3 regions of the Shewanella frigidimarina NCIMB 400 genome follow, and region 3 is predicted to be linked to each of the others. Evidence: predicted binding sites of a transcription regulator. Region 3 holds the regulator's gene; each other region holds the start of a gene.
What was found. Region 3 encodes FliA, which starts transcription of late flagellar genes. Its sites were predicted from a motif close to CTAAAGNTNNNNNNNNNNNNGCCGATA; they were not measured.
Positions count from the first base shown of each region.

Region 1: a site for FliA is predicted at 2,991-3,017, ahead of SFRI_RS09670 (VC2046/SO_2500 family protein). Genes of this name have one in related genera too.
Region 2: a site for FliA is predicted at 2,526-2,552, ahead of SFRI_RS07470 (flagellar protein MotY). Genes of this name have one in related genera too.

Region 1 is NC_008345.1:2,220,488-2,225,625, reverse strand. Features, by position in the region: gene SFRI_RS09680 (DUF406 family protein) at 1-71, opposite strand, end outside; gene SFRI_RS09675 (hypothetical protein) at 780-1,739, opposite strand; gene SFRI_RS09670 (VC2046/SO_2500 family protein) at 2,468-2,956, opposite strand; tRNA gene SFRI_RS09665 (tRNA-Tyr) at 3,082-3,166, shown strand; tRNA gene SFRI_RS09660 (tRNA-Tyr) at 3,254-3,338, shown strand; tRNA gene SFRI_RS09655 (tRNA-Tyr) at 3,369-3,453, shown strand; gene SFRI_RS09650 (PLP-dependent cysteine synthase family protein) at 3,802-4,863, shown strand; gene queE (7-carboxy-7-deazaguanine synthase QueE) at 4,958-5,138, opposite strand, start outside.
Region 2 is NC_008345.1:1,738,795-1,743,932, forward strand. Features, by position in the region: gene SFRI_RS07455 (Na+/H+ antiporter family protein) at 1-611, opposite strand, end outside; gene SFRI_RS07460 (peroxiredoxin) at 1,001-1,606, shown strand; gene rnt (ribonuclease T) at 1,733-2,398, opposite strand; gene SFRI_RS07470 (flagellar protein MotY) at 2,586-3,455, shown strand; gene ybgC (tol-pal system-associated acyl-CoA thioesterase) at 4,774-5,138, shown strand, end outside.
Region 3 is NC_008345.1:1,407,391-1,412,528, forward strand. Features, by position in the region: gene flhA (flagellar biosynthesis protein FlhA) at 1-20, shown strand, start outside; gene flhF (flagellar biosynthesis GTPase FlhF) at 50-1,435, shown strand; gene SFRI_RS06175 (MinD/ParA family protein) at 1,440-2,321, shown strand; gene SFRI_RS06180 (RNA polymerase sigma factor FliA) at 2,314-3,033, shown strand; gene cheY (chemotaxis response regulator CheY) at 3,078-3,461, shown strand; gene SFRI_RS06190 (protein phosphatase CheZ) at 3,475-4,212, shown strand; gene SFRI_RS06195 (chemotaxis protein CheA) at 4,228-5,138, shown strand, end outside.

The DNA of each region.
Region 1 (5,138 bases), 810 kb from region 3:
TCTACATAACTGCCGCATTCAGTACAACTGTCACTGACATTACCTTGCTGCTGTTTAATTTGCTTAATCATTATGTCACCCCATCAGTTTGAACAACGTCAAACGGCAAATATAACTCAGTTTAGGCAGGCTTTTACTTACCATGCTCACAATTATCAAAAATTAATTGATTGTCTCAGGATAATAGACTGATATCTCAGCAGTTAAGCCAGTTGTAAATAATTGGCAGTATTTATAAACCAACGCTTAGTTGGGGTAAACGCTCAGCAACAAAAGTGCGTAAATTCATGTCAGTGCGACTTTCATAGAAAAACCTAGGATTCTCAAAAAGTGTCAAGATACACTGGTGGACTTAGACAGCACTCGTGTAGAGCAAGAGTTAGTGAAATTAGCAAAAAATCAGACGAGACATAAGAATTAGATCGTGTAGATTCGCACATTTCAGAGTGTGTAACGGACTTTAAAATGGCGGAACTGTTCCCGTCGTTTAAACTTGATGATGCAAGAATTTAACTGTGAGGGCAAGACACTAAACTCAAAGCAATTAAAACCGATATCACCGGAGCTGTAGTAAAATGCAAAGTGTTAATCGAACAAGTACGCGAATAAGTGCAGAATATAGAGTCATATTCATCAAATTAATCTGATTTATATTTTAATAGGATTTAAGCTTAGATCTGATTTCTCACTAGTTAAATCAACCAACAAACACAGACTAGCATGCTGTTTAATAAGCAATTAATAGTTATAAGGCAAGTTTATAAGTGAGCTTAATACCATTATTTGAAATCAGGTTGGTACCATAATGATTTGTTAGATAAAGGTGTTAAAGGAGGAAGCCAAGTATTTTCTATGTTGATAACTCGTCTATTTTCTAGTTTTGCTTTTTTAATATTTTCACTATGATAGCGATAAAAAATCTCATCAAAACTACCATCAATTACCATCATTTCCAGTCCGGTCGAAATACGCTCTGCAAGCCTCGGATGAGTTTGGCTAATAAATAGATAAGATGGCGATGGTAAATAAATCACCAAGTTTGATTCAATGACAATATTAGGAAATTGATCATGATTTTTATCAAATTCAACAAATATTTCATTGATTCCACGTGGGAAATAATCAAATCTACCACGACTGAGCATAGCAAATAGGCCCTTATAGGTATTTCCTTTGACAATGGGGAAGTTGTTGGCTTGCATTAACAAAGTGGTTGTCCACTGTGGTTTGAGTCCGGCTTGTAGCTGCTTAAGCTGCTCTGCATCGATAATTTTATTAAACTTATATTGATCTTTGGCATTAATTAATAATAAACGATAACTAAGCAAACCTTTGAAAATTGGAATACGAATAGGAATAGTTTTACTTTCCCATTCTGAATTGGTTGCGGCTACAAAAGCATTAATTGTTTGCCCTTTGATTAGCTGTCTTAAAACACGATCCCTCGCCATGGGGTTATGAGATTGCTGGATACGATAATCCCCATAAAGCGGTTGGGTTTTCTTTAATGAGAGCTCTATTAATTCAGTAGTATAAAGGTAGCGCAGATCTTCCTTAGGGTGCGGTTGATGAAAACGTACAATATCAATGACCTCAGCATGGGCGTGATTAGTTGCCGCCAGCGCGATGGCAACTAATCCGATAGTAGAAAGCATGAAAGAGAACATTCCTGTCGCGATTAGAAGGCGCTTCAAACAGTAATTGATAACACTCATTGAGAAAAGTAGTAAAAATCCCATTATTGCTCCTTAATTGAGAATAACGATATCTCAGTTTGTTTCACGGAACTTATTGTTTTACGGAACTTAAAAAATTATGATTTCGATTTAGGGTTACAGTAATCCGATTAAGGTGAGATCAGAGTTTGTAGGGCAAGGGTAAAAAATGCAAACGATTATCACCTTATCAACATGTTAATTCAAAGATAAACGAGTTTAACCTTACCGTGTAGTCAGTTTTGAAGTAAGAACACCTAGCTCCTGCAACATCGGCTAGTAAGTGCTAATTGCTCCAGATCAATCTCTGTACACTTAATTTAGTTCGATTGGTATTGCATCATCTTCAGCAAATAGAGCATCAGCTTTAGTTCGTCACTACAATGTCAAATAATTGGGATATACACCCCAACCGAATACCAAAATAATCAGAAAAATTGTCGCGTATAGAACATAAAACAAAAAATTATTTTATGAGGAACCTTACACTGTTATTACTCTGCTACTAAGTATAGTTCAGACTTCAAAAAGGGTTAAAACGTGATGTTTTTATGCACCTGAACATTCATTCTTTCGAGGTGATTTTTGAATATATGTTTGTTGGCGATGGTTCTTTTTGATCCAGATCTGCTTATTACTCACATTTATTAGCTGGTCGTTGAGATTTATTTTTTGAAACTTATATTATACTTTAAAAATCATTAAGTTATCACTTGTACTTTTTTAGGTGTACATGCGTTTTCTCTGCGATCTTAATTTGATAAAATTCTAGATATCTTACGTTGCGTGCTCAATTGTTCTAAAAAGTGCATATCTTCTAACGGGGTATGTTGTTGGTAGGCATTAATCGCTTTATTTTTAGTTAGGTAGTCGCAGTTACTTAATACTTCAACCATAGAATCTGATTGAGAACCTCTAATCACTAATGCTTCTGGCGTTAATGCTTGTTGAAGTTGAAACTGACGTGCACCTTGTTGCTGAAATATCATCGCGTTATCGATAGTGTCTGGGTGAACAGAAATATCATCGACTAATAATTGAGGTTGAGGTACAGAAAATCGTTGTCGCAGTTTTTGTGTGCTCTCTACATCATTGTCTAATTGAAATTGAGCCATATCGCGAGCATCAATTGACAGCATAGCCAACAGCAAACCAAATTCACCGCGACGATTGTTTTCAATCGCAACGTTTAATCGGCTCCCTATTTGTAACTCATTGACTAATGTTGACTCAATTTGCATATAAAAACATCACCACTACTGCTCGATGCTATTTTATCGACCAAACAGTCATAAACTTTAGTAAAATATTCAATTATGTACTTTACATATAAAAGGTTTCTGACTACTATGGCGACCGCAATTGAGGAGGGGTTCCCGAGTGGCCAAAGGGATCAGACTGTAAATCTGACGGCTCAGCCTTCGAAGGTTCGAATCCTTCTCCCTCCACCATTTGCGTTGCTACAAAGTGTAAATTTAAAATTGTTAAAGATGTAAAGAGTTAGAATGTAAAAAGATAGTAAGAAAAAGAAAATATGTGGAGGGGTTCCCGAGTGGCCAAAGGGATCAGACTGTAAATCTGACGGCTCAGCCTTCGAAGGTTCGAATCCTTCTCCCTCCACCATCTTTCTTTTAATCTTATTTATCTTGCTGTGGAGGGGTTCCCGAGTGGCCAAAGGGATCAGACTGTAAATCTGACGGCTCAGCCTTCGAAGGTTCGAATCCTTCTCCCTCCACCATTTTACATCTCGAGCTTAGTTTGTTGCTGCTTAGTTCAATTATTGATTGTTATTTCTATTGATTCATTTGACCAAAAATCCTCGTTTATATTCTACAAACAACCTTTTCTTTGTTACAAAAAAACAAACCCACTAATACAACCTGTAAACCTTATGCTATCATTTTAATTCATTGGTATTTCTCACAAAATCATTTTCCATACTACCTCGTTCTTCCACCTATTTTTATCAATGCAACTCAACATCAGCATTTTTTAAAATATATGTTAGCTGATAGCGATAAACACTACTCTTAACTTTACATTTTAGTTATTATTTATTCCTTTTTGGAATAACGAGTATCATTGCATGTCATCTACTTGGGTCAATCAGGCCATCGCAAAAATAGAAGCCGATTATCAACGTTCCGCAGATACACATCTTATAAAATTAGATCTTCCGCAACTTGATGGTATAGACATTTATTTAAAAGACGAAAGTACTCATCCAACAGGTAGCTTAAAACATCGCTTAGCTCGATCACTATTTCTGTATGCGCTATGTAATGGCTGGATAAAAAAAGACACTCCCATTATTGAGTCTTCATCTGGGAGCACCGCTGTATCTGAAGCCTATTTTGCGCGATTACTTGGATTGCCCTTTATCGCTGTAATGCCACAAACGACTGCTAAAAAGAAGATTCAACAAATTGAATTTTATGGTGCGCGATGTCATTTTGTCGATAATGGTAGCCAAATGTATGCTGAATCAGAAAAATTAGCCGCTGAGTTGCAAGGCCATTATATGGACCAATTTACGTATGCTGAGCGAGCCACCGATTGGCGAGGTAATAACAATATTGCTGATTCTATATTTATCCAAATGGAAAAAGAGCCCCATCCTATTCCAAGCTGGATTGTAATGAGTCCTGGTACTGGTGGCACCAGCGCTACCATTGGCCGCTATATTCGTTATCAGCAGCAACAAACGCAGTTGTGCGTCGTCGACCCCGAAAATTCTGTATTCTACGATTACTTTCACAATGGTGACGCGAGCATTATTAGCGATAAGAGCAGTAAAATAGAGGGAATTGGTCGGCCACGTGTTGAACCGTCATTTATTGCTGGTGTAGTTGACTCTATGATTAAGATCCCTGATGCCGCCTCAATCGCAACGATTCAGTGGTTAGAGCAACTCATAGGGCGTAAAACAGGCGCATCTACTGGTACTAACTTATATGGGGCGTTGCTGTTAGCAACACAAATGCGTAACGAAGGTCAAACAGGTTCTATTGTGACCTTAATTTGTGATGCGGGTGAGCGCTATCTTGATACCTATTACAACCCGCAATGGATAGAAGACAATATTGGCTGTTTCGAACACTACCGAGAAAAACTCGTCGCGTTTAATGAATCAGGTTTACTTCGTTAACCTGTTAAAATTAAAAAGCCGTTGAATATTGATTCAACGGCTTTTTTGTTTCGTAAAAAAACAAGTGGTCATAATGAACACTAAATAAACACTTTTAGTCAATATTCAGATACTTATGTGTTTGTATCGATAAACGCCAGTTACGGCTAATACACACCTTCATGGCAAGTTCTGTTGCTCGCGCCTTTTGGCTAATAGGTTGTAAGCAAATGGTTTTATCGCTGACATCAATATTCAGTAATAATTTATCTAATTCATCAATATGGTGTTCTGTG
Region 2 (5,138 bases), 330 kb from region 3:
ACAACCATGCCCATAGCAGGTAATAGCATTGCTTTAGGAATTTGTTCACCGATAGCATTTAGCCCATTAGTGTTTAAATTTGCCAACAGAATGTCATTGAGAAAAATACCGCCAAAACCGATGGGTAAAATCATGTACGTGGTGACCAAGCCAAACGTGAGGATACAGGCTATAAGGCGGCGGTCGATACCTAGCTTTGAAATAACATGCAATAAAGGTGGAATAAGGATAGGAATAAAGGCGATGTGAATCGGCAAAATGTTTTGTGATGAAACAGCCATCAATAATATTGTGACTAATAGTAACCAACGTACAACTTGAGTATTGCCACTATTGGGCTCTTTACCGAGTTTTTTGATAATTGAATGAGAAATTAATGTCGTTAAACCTGAATGTGACAATGCTGCTGCAAATGCACCAAGTAATGCATAGCTTAGGGCTATTTGAGCGCCGCCGCCTAGGCCATCATTAAAGGCTGCGATTGTTTGATGAATATCTAATCCACCGACTAAACCGGCCACAACTGCACTAATGGTTAACGAGACCACAACGTTAATTCGAATAAAGCTTAAAAACAACATTAAGCAAACCGCGATTACAACCGCATTCATAATCATTTTTCTTAAAAGTAAGTGAGGCCGCTATTCTTGACTGTCTAGAGTCTATTTGTCCAGCTGATATCGATTTTTTAGGTATTTTTGCTGATAGTTAACTCAGGATGACTTGTCATTTAATATGTGGTTGTAGAAAACAAGGAATGAAATCATGTCATCAAATCATTTTGTCATATTTGAAACTTATTATTTAATGAGTCATGATGTTTTATTTTTCAGCAAGTAAACCAACATTCATCTGAAATAACTTATAAGTCCGTTAAATTAGATGTATGGTATACAACTGATTTAAGTCTCAACAGTATGGGTAATTGCTTGGTGGGTCACCATTTTGCGATACACATGTACTGTTGTTGAGTGTTTAAGCCATTAAATGGAGATAGATAATGAGCGTATTAGTAGGCCGTCCAGCCCCAGATTTTACAGCCGCAGCCGTTCTTGGTTCTGGTGAAATTGTTGACACATTTAACCTTGCTACCGCAATTAAAGGTAAGCCTGCAGTTATTTTCTTCTACCCACTCGATTTTACTTTTGTATGTCCATCAGAGCTAATTGCTTTTGATCACCGTATGGAAGAGTTCACTAAACGTGGTGTTGAAGTGATTGGTGTTTCTATTGATTCACAGTTTACTCATAACGCATGGCGTAACACTCCAGTCGACAAGGGTGGTATTGGCCAAGTTAAGTACACTCTAGTAGCTGATGTTAAACACGAAATTTGTAAAGCATATGACGTAGAGCATCCAGAAGCTGGTGTAGCTTTCCGTGGTTCTTTCTTAGTAGACAAAGAAGGTCAAGTTCGTCACCAAGTGGTTAACGATTTACCACTAGGCCGTAACGTTGATGAAATGATCCGTATGATTGACGCACTTCAGTTCCATGAAGAGCACGGTGAAGTTTGTCCAGCGGGCTGGTCAAAAGGCGAAAAAGGTATGACTGCAAGCACTGAAGGTGTTGCTGCATATCTAAAAGATAACTCTGACAAGCTATAATTTAGCGAATTAGAGACAATAAAAAAGCTGCTTCGGCAGCTTTTTTATTGGGTGACATTAATGCTTTCTTATCGAACTGGCCAAGTGTTGATGGCCTGCAAGAGATAACGAAGGGCTAAGTATTCATTATTCGCTTGTAGAGTCGCTATCATCTTCCACAGCCGCTAATGGCCATCCGCCCAACGCTTTCCATCTGTTAACGATGAGGCAAAATAATTCAGCGGTACGTTCGGTATCATATAATGCTGAATGGGCTTCTTTATTGTCGAAATCGATCCCTGCCATTTTACAGGCTTTAGCTAATACAGTGTGTCCAATAGCAAGGCCTGCGAGTGTCGCGGTATCAAAGCTAGCAAAAGGATGAAAAGGAGATCGTTTTAAACCATTTCGTTCAATAGCCTTATTAACAAACCCTAAATCAAAAGCGGCATTGTGCGCGACAATGATACTGCGATGACAATCTGCTGCTTTTTGGGCTTTTTTAACTTCTTTAAAAATCTCTAAAAAAGCGACTTTTTCGTCTACTGCACCACGAAGTGGATTGGTGGGGTCTATACCGTTAAAAGCTAATGCTGCAGGTTCTAAGTTTGCGCCTTCAAAAGGCTCAATATTAAAGTGAAGGGTTCTATCAAGTACAATGACTCCATCACTATTCATTTTTAATAAGCTGACAGCAATTTCAAGCAACGCATCGGTATTGGCATTAAAACCCGCAGTTTCGACATCGATAACAACAGGGAAATAACCACGAAATCGGTGTTTAAACTTATTAGCGTCGCAAATATCAGTCATTACAGTTTTTATCCTCAATAGCTATCATTCATCGGTGCAAATGATATAAGCCAAGTATTATGCGCAAACTCAAGCGCAGTGTCATGTTTGATTGTGGTTTTTATCATCGATTAAACATGATTGTTTACTAAAGGAACTGACTTTGTGGCCGATAGAACAAATGTAATCGGGTATAAAGGGTGGTTTTATGTGGCGAAAACTGATGGTCCTCACAAGTTTGTGTCTTTGCTCAACGGCTAATGCCGACTTGAGGCACTACGTTGCGTCATTAGAAAACTCTGCATGGCGTATTGGTGAGAACAATCCAATAGAATGCCGTCTTGAACATGATATTCCTGACTATGGGCGAGCTGTGTTTACCAGTAACGCCGGTAAAGCGTTAAATTTACATTTCACGTTAGACATGTGGCTAAAACCTGATGCAGTGACTAAAGCGACATTAATTAGTCGAGCCCCTAGTTGGCGCCCAGGACACAATTCTAAAGAAATCACTCAACTGACTTACAATAAGCAGTTTAATGGTGAAGTGCCTAAAAAAGCTGCCTGGTCTATGCTGAATGAATTGAGCCAAGGAATGGAACCCACGTTTTATTATGCTGATTGGTATAATCACAATGCCAAGATTGCCGTCGGTTTGTCATCGGCTAATTTTGGCGGTAAATACCGTGAATTTCGTGCTTGCTTAGCTAATTTATTGCCATACAGTTTTGATGATATTGCTTTTACGGTGTTAAATTACCAAGAAGGCGGGGTAGAGCTTACTCGTTTTTCTAGCCAGCAATTACAGAAAATACAGCGTTATTTGTCTTTTGACCCTGAAGTAGAGCTCGTGCTCATTGATGCTTACACCGACAGTTACGGTGGACGTTCGGTTAACCAAAAGGTGTCAGATAAGCGTGCTGATTCAGTGAAAGATATTCTTATTGCTAGTGGTATCCCTAAAGATCGGATTCATACATCGGGTCATGGTGAGAAACGCCATGTAACAGGTAATGATCTTGCAGAAGAACGTAAGATGAATCGTAGGGTCGTGATTAAAATAACCAAACCTATATAAATTCTATAATGTATCGCTTATTGCGCGCCATGCGCAGTCGCCTCGTTTATTGATATGATAATTTGTTTGAGCCTGTCATCCACCTGGTAAGCAGTACAATGGCTCAATCGCTAGATTATCCTCATCTATCTCTGCCCATTTCATTTGGCTGCTATTCAATATTTTTTAATACCAAAAGCCAAATCGATAATACTCATTTGTAAACGGATGGCGGTTCACTTAAAAGCCAACTCAATAGCGTGGACATCATTTCACTTTAAAGGGTTACGCTATTTCTTATTCGTATAGCTCAAATTTATAATAGTGGCATATTTTGATTTGTAGATTTGTAGATTTGTAGATTTGTAGATTTGTTCGCTAGTATTTTGGTTTATGAATATGCTAAAAAAAAGGCAAAAAAAACCCACTTAATCCAAGTGGGCTAAATAATTTGCAATCAACAAATCTAAGGAAGGAAGTCAAGCATAAGAACTAGGGATAACTGAGGTATTGGGTTACATCAGTTTGGAGTTCTTGGTTTTCAACATCTGAATCAGATGTGTCCTGAAAACAAGGCAATAATAGAATGTATACACTAATCTGACAAACTAGAAAAATTACGAGTTACCATTAGTAAAACTAATGATTAAATATGGTTGTTAGATGTTGTTTATACTCTAATCGGCTTATATAGCGCTTTATTAGGTTATTACCTATATTTATTGCATAACTATTCGGATTAGTTAATGCGGCGGTAAAAATATTTAACAAATAGTCTATATCTCATCATGTGACAAAGCATGCTTCTTGATTTAAATATGCAAAATATAATCCTAAACAATGTTAGACATGTAGGAATTACTCATATTAAGTTGGAATGTTAAGGTTGTCTCTTCATGAGGTTTAGTTAATCCCAACATAGTCAGCAAGACAAATAAGGCAACGTTATTGGCAGAGCCGTTGATAGTGTATTGACTGGAAACAAAACGCAGAATGTTGTTGGCTTAACTTTTATTCACGTTTACATTTTCAGAGTGTGCGATGATGCTGCCATCTTGTTGTTGTCTTTTTTGTGTATTTAGCTTTTTAAGCGGCTAAACATAGGCTTTTTCAGCCAATAAATGACTATGCCTATATTGCATGTTTTGTTTAACAAATTGTTAATTTTTTTGATAAATACATTAATAAAGCTTCATCTCTTACAGTTCCTGAGGTTTTTCGTGTGTTTTAGCGCATTTTGAGCAAAATAAAGTCTACTTTTCCCTCGGTACAATATTCACAAGCGTGTTGGTACTCGGTATAGTAAGCCAACTTTTACAACCTAAAAATTGATGTTCAGATTATGTTTGTTTGGCCTATTTCAGTCTATTACGAAGATACCGATGCCGGTGGTGTTGTGTACCATTCTAATTACTTAAAATTTTTTGAACGAGCCCGAACGCAATGGTTAAAATCAATGGGTGTTCGCCAAGCTGAACTGTTGTCAGAAGATATTGCTTTTGTCGTCAAACATGCAGAATTAGATTTTCGTAAAGCTGCAAAATTTGAACAGGATTTTGTGGTTGAATCAAAAGTTATAGAATTAAAAAAAGTGTCGTTGGTGTTTCACCAGCGGCTAGTTGATCATCAAGGTGATTGCTATTGTGAAGCGACAGTTGTTGTCGCGTGTATATCTTTATCACGTATGCGTCCCCGCGCTATTCC
Region 3 (5,138 bases):
TTTCTGCAGTAGGCCAATAGTGATAACGTCAGTTTATAGAGGTGCATAAGTGAAAATTAAACGATTTTTTGCCAAAGATATGCGCGCGGCATTGGCTCAAGTAAAAGAAACCTTGGGTTCTGACGCTGTCATTATGTCAAATAAAAAAGTCACAGGCGGAATCGAAATTGTCGCTGCTGTAGATTATGATGAACCTAAAGCTGCCATCGCATCACAAGCGCCGACAACTGGTTTTATGGATGTCAGTGATGATCGAGTGTCATTAGGCACTAAGCCTGCCATGAAAGCCCAATCAAAGGTGAACCCACCTCCTGAGGCTGATTCTTTACAAGCATTACTCCAAAAACAACATAATCGCATGACACAACAAATGTCTGTGAGCCAAGATGAACCAGATTTACCAGAATGGGCCCGCCAATTACAAGGGGCAAAATCTGCTAAACCAGCATCAACTTTTCAATCGCAAGCGGCACCAGAGCAAGTTAAAAAAACCAATAAAAATCAATCTGCTGATATGGATGCACTGCGCGAAGAAATGGCTTCATTGCGTAACTTATTGACCCATCAAGTTTCATCGTTGATGAAAGACCAAAAAAAGCGTACCGATCCTGTCGGCGCAATGTTAGAAAGTAAATTGATTGCAGCAGAGTTTTCTCCAGCAGTTGCTGCTAAACTAGCTGGGTTAAGTCAACACTACACTCCAGCAGATTTAGTAAGAGCTTTACCACAAAGTTTAGCCAATTTACTCGATAATCAAGGCGATGACATTGTCAAACGCGGTGGTGTTGTGGCGTTTGTTGGTCCAACTGGTGTCGGTAAAACAACTTCTTTAGCTAAGATAGCCGCTCGATTTGCCGCCCATCATGGCCCAGAACAGGTAGCATTGATTACCACTGACCATTATCGTATTGGTGCCTATGAGCAATTAGCGACTTATGGCAAAATAATGGGCTGTCCGGTTAAGCAAGCACATGATTTAACCGAATTAGAACAAATTTTATATCAATTTAGAAATCGTAAGTTAGTATTAATTGATACGGCAGGTATGGGGCAGCGTGATATGCGCTTATATCAGCAATTGGATAATTTAACAGCAAATAGTAGGATCCCAATACGGAGCTATTTAGTCTTATCAGCGACTGGCCAACGTCGTGTGTTACAAGATGCTGTAGAACATTTTAAACGAATTCCATTAGCCGGTGCGATTTTAACAAAGTTAGATGAATCGGTATCAATTGCAGGTGCATTGAGCGTATTGATTCAAAATGAGTTACCATTGAGCTATGTTACTGACGGTCAACGTGTTCCTGAGGACATGAAAGTGGCAGATACGTTAGAGTTGGCTAAGAAAGCTCTCGCGGCGTTAAATGAAACAGAACAACAATCGTCACAAGACACAGTGTGGTCTAATGACACAGCCTATGCATTTGAGTAAAGATATGACTCGGGATCAAGCAAGTGGTTTACGTATGATGAATCAACCAAATAACGATAAAGTTAAAGTAATTGCCGTATCCGGTGGTAAAGGCGGAGTGGGCAAAACCAGTGTGTCAATTAATACTGCGGTAGCACTAGCTGAAAAAGGCAAACGCGTATTAGTGCTTGATGCCGATTTAGGTTTAGCCAACGTCGATGTCATGCTTGGGATACGTGCTGAGAAAAATTTATCTCATGTTTTGTCTGGAGATGCCGAATTAGATGACATCATTGTACGCGGACCTAAAGGTATTGGTATTGTTCCTGCCACATCTGGTTCTCAAGCGATGGTTGAGTTATCGCCAGCACAACACGCTGGACTTATCCGTGCATTTAGTGAAATGCGTACTCAGTTCGACATTTTAATTGTAGACACTGCCGCGGGTATTTCAGACATGGTGCTGAGTTTTTCTCGTGCATCACAGGATGTATTGATTGTCGTTTGCGACGAACCAACATCAATTACTGATGCTTATGCGCTAATTAAAATATTAAGTCGTGAACATGGTGTGTTCCACTTCAAAATTGTGGCAAATATGGTTCGTAGTCTTCGAGAAGGTATGGAATTATTTGCTAAACTCAGTAAAGTGACTGATAGATTTTTAGATGTTGCTTTAGAATTAGTGGCAACAATACCATTTGATGAAAATTTACGTAAAGCTGTTCGTAAGCAAAAGTTAGTTGTTGAAGCGTATCCTAAGTCTCCTTCAGCTATTGCTTATCATGGATTAGCCAACAAAATTATGACTTGGCCAGTTCCACAACAGCCTGGTGGTCATTTAGAATTTTTTGTTGAACGTCTTGTACAACGTAAACCGATACAAGAAGGAAGAACGAGTGAATAAAGCCGCAGCGTATACTCAGTTCGATAACAAAACGTCTATTGTTGAACAGTATGCACCGTTGGTAAAAAGAATTGCTCATCATATGCTGGCAAGATTACCAGCATCGGTGCAACTTGATGATTTATTACAAGCAGGGATGATGGGGTTACTTGAGGCCTCTTCTAAATTTGATAATAGTAAAGGGGCTAAGTTTGAAACCTTTGCTGGCATCAGAATTCGTGGTGCAATGATTGATGAAATTCGCCGTGGTGACTGGGTTCCGCGCTCAGTTCATCGTAATAATCGTCTAGTAGCACATGCAATTGATGAATTGGGGCAACTGCTTGGAAGAGATGCCAACGATACAGAAATTGCTGAAAAACTTGATATGTCGCTCGATGAGTACCATCATATCTTAAATGATGTTTCTGTTGGTAAAATCATAGGCATAGAAGATCTTGGTGTTTCGCAAGATGTGTTAATCACAGATAACGAATCACCAGATGAAACCTTTGACTCGCTTGCTGAAATTCAATTCCAATCTGCATTGGTTGAAGCAATTAAGACATTGCCAGAAAGAGATGCATTAGTGTTGTCGTTATATTACGACGAAGCATTAAATTTAAAAGAAATCGGTGCCATCCTTGAAGTTAGCGAATCGCGAGTAAGCCAGATATTAAGTCAGGCAATGCTCAGATTAAAAGCGAAGCTCAAGCATTGGACACAAGAATAATAACTTATCTAGAGCAAACGAGTGTCAGCTCACCGGAGGAAACCTTGGACAAGAATATGAAGATTCTTATTGTTGACGATTTTTCAACAATGAGGCGTATCATTAAGAACTTGTTGCGAGATTTGGGATTTAATAATACCCAAGAAGCAGATGATGGCTCAACAGCCCTACCTATGTTACAAAAAGGCGATTTTGATTTTGTGGTAACAGACTGGAATATGCCTGGAATGCAAGGTATTGACTTACTTAGAGCAATCCGTGCAGATGATTCGTTAAAGCATTTACCTGTGCTAATGGTAACTGCAGAAGCTAAGCGTGAACAGATTATTGCTGCCGCGCAAGCCGGTGTAAATGGTTATGTAGTAAAACCTTTTACCGCAGCTACGTTAAAAGAAAAGTTAGATAAAATCTTTGAACGACTCGCATAAGCAAGGATAAGTCATGCAGGCATCAATATCGGGGTTAATCACCCTCGAACAGGCCCAAGAACTTGTTGAATTGCTTACCTTGAGTCAACAAGATAAAGCCGATGAAATGATCAGAGAGCTTGCTACGCCATTACAGCGTGAGCTTTTTGAAGAAGTCGGTAAGCTAACTCGACAACTCCATAGCGCACTAAAAGATTTTCAAGTTGATAACCGTTTATCTGAATTAGCTAATACTGAAATACCAGATGCTAAAGAAAGATTGAACTATGTTATCGACATGACAGAACAAGCTGCAAATAAAACTATGGATGCAGTTGAAGAATGTCTGCCTTTGGCCGATACCATCATTAGCAATATACAATCAGTGACGCCAATGTGGGATAAATTGATGCGTCGTGACATTGAAATGGGTGAGTTTAAGTCGCTTTGTCATGATGTTCAGCAGTTTATGTTACATAGTGAAAATGATTCTAATCGTCTTCGCGAGTTATTAAATGAAATTTTGATGGCGCAAGACTTCCAAGATTTGACGGGGCAGATGATCCGTCGAGTGATTGATTTGGTTCGTGAAGTAGAAAGTAATTTGGTCTCAATGCTAACGGTATTCGGTGATCATACTACCGAATCATCGCCAACTATAAACGAAAATAAAATAGAAGCAGAAGGTCCCATCATGCATGCTGAACTGCGTGAAGATGTGGTGACAGGTCAAGATGAAGTAGACGATCTGCTATCAAGTCTGGGTTTCTAATTAGGAGTCAATTTAATGTCTTTTGATGTTGATGAAGAGATACTCCAGGACTTTTTAATTGAAGCTGGCGAGATTTTAGAGCTTCTACAGGAGCAGCTAGTTGCTCTTGAAAATAATCCTGATGACAGTGATTTACTTAATGCTATTTTCCGTGGATTCCATACCGTTAAAGGTGGGGCTGGTTTTTTAAGTCTAAAACCGATGGTTGACGTATGTCATGAAGCAGAAAACACGTTCGATTTATTACGCACCGGTAAACGTGGCGTAAATGCAGAATTAATGGATATTATTTTGCAAGCGGTCGACGCCATTAATTCCATGTTTGCTCAAACTCAACAGGGAGAATCACAAGACCCTGCTGATTCTGCATTACTTGCTAAACTCAAATTATTAAGTTCGGGTGCACCATTACCTTCAGAAATGTCGGCGGATGAACCGGAACCAATTGAAAATATTGTTGAATTTAGTGAGCCTGAATACGTCGAAGATATCAGTATTCCATCAACGGAAATGTCTGACACTGGCAGTATTGATGACATTGATGAGTCAGAATTTGAAGCGTTGCTTGATGCCTTACATGGTCCGGGTAAAAGTCCTGTTGCAGCTAAACCTTCTGAAGTAAAAAAAGACAATATTGACTCAAAGCCTGCTACAACAATTGGTAGCGATGAAATTACTGATGATGAATTTGAAGCATTATTAGATGAATTACATGGCTCTGGTTCATTCGAAGCTAAAACCAAACCTGTTGCTCCATCTAAGCCCGCTGCAAAGCCTATTGTTGAACCCTTGGTTGATTCTGATGAAATCACAGACGATGAATTTGAACGTCTTTTAGATGAATTACATGGTAAAGGTACTGCGCCAGTCGCTAAATCGCAAACGCCTCCTCCAGCTCAACCTACTAAAGCCGTCGCACCTCCACA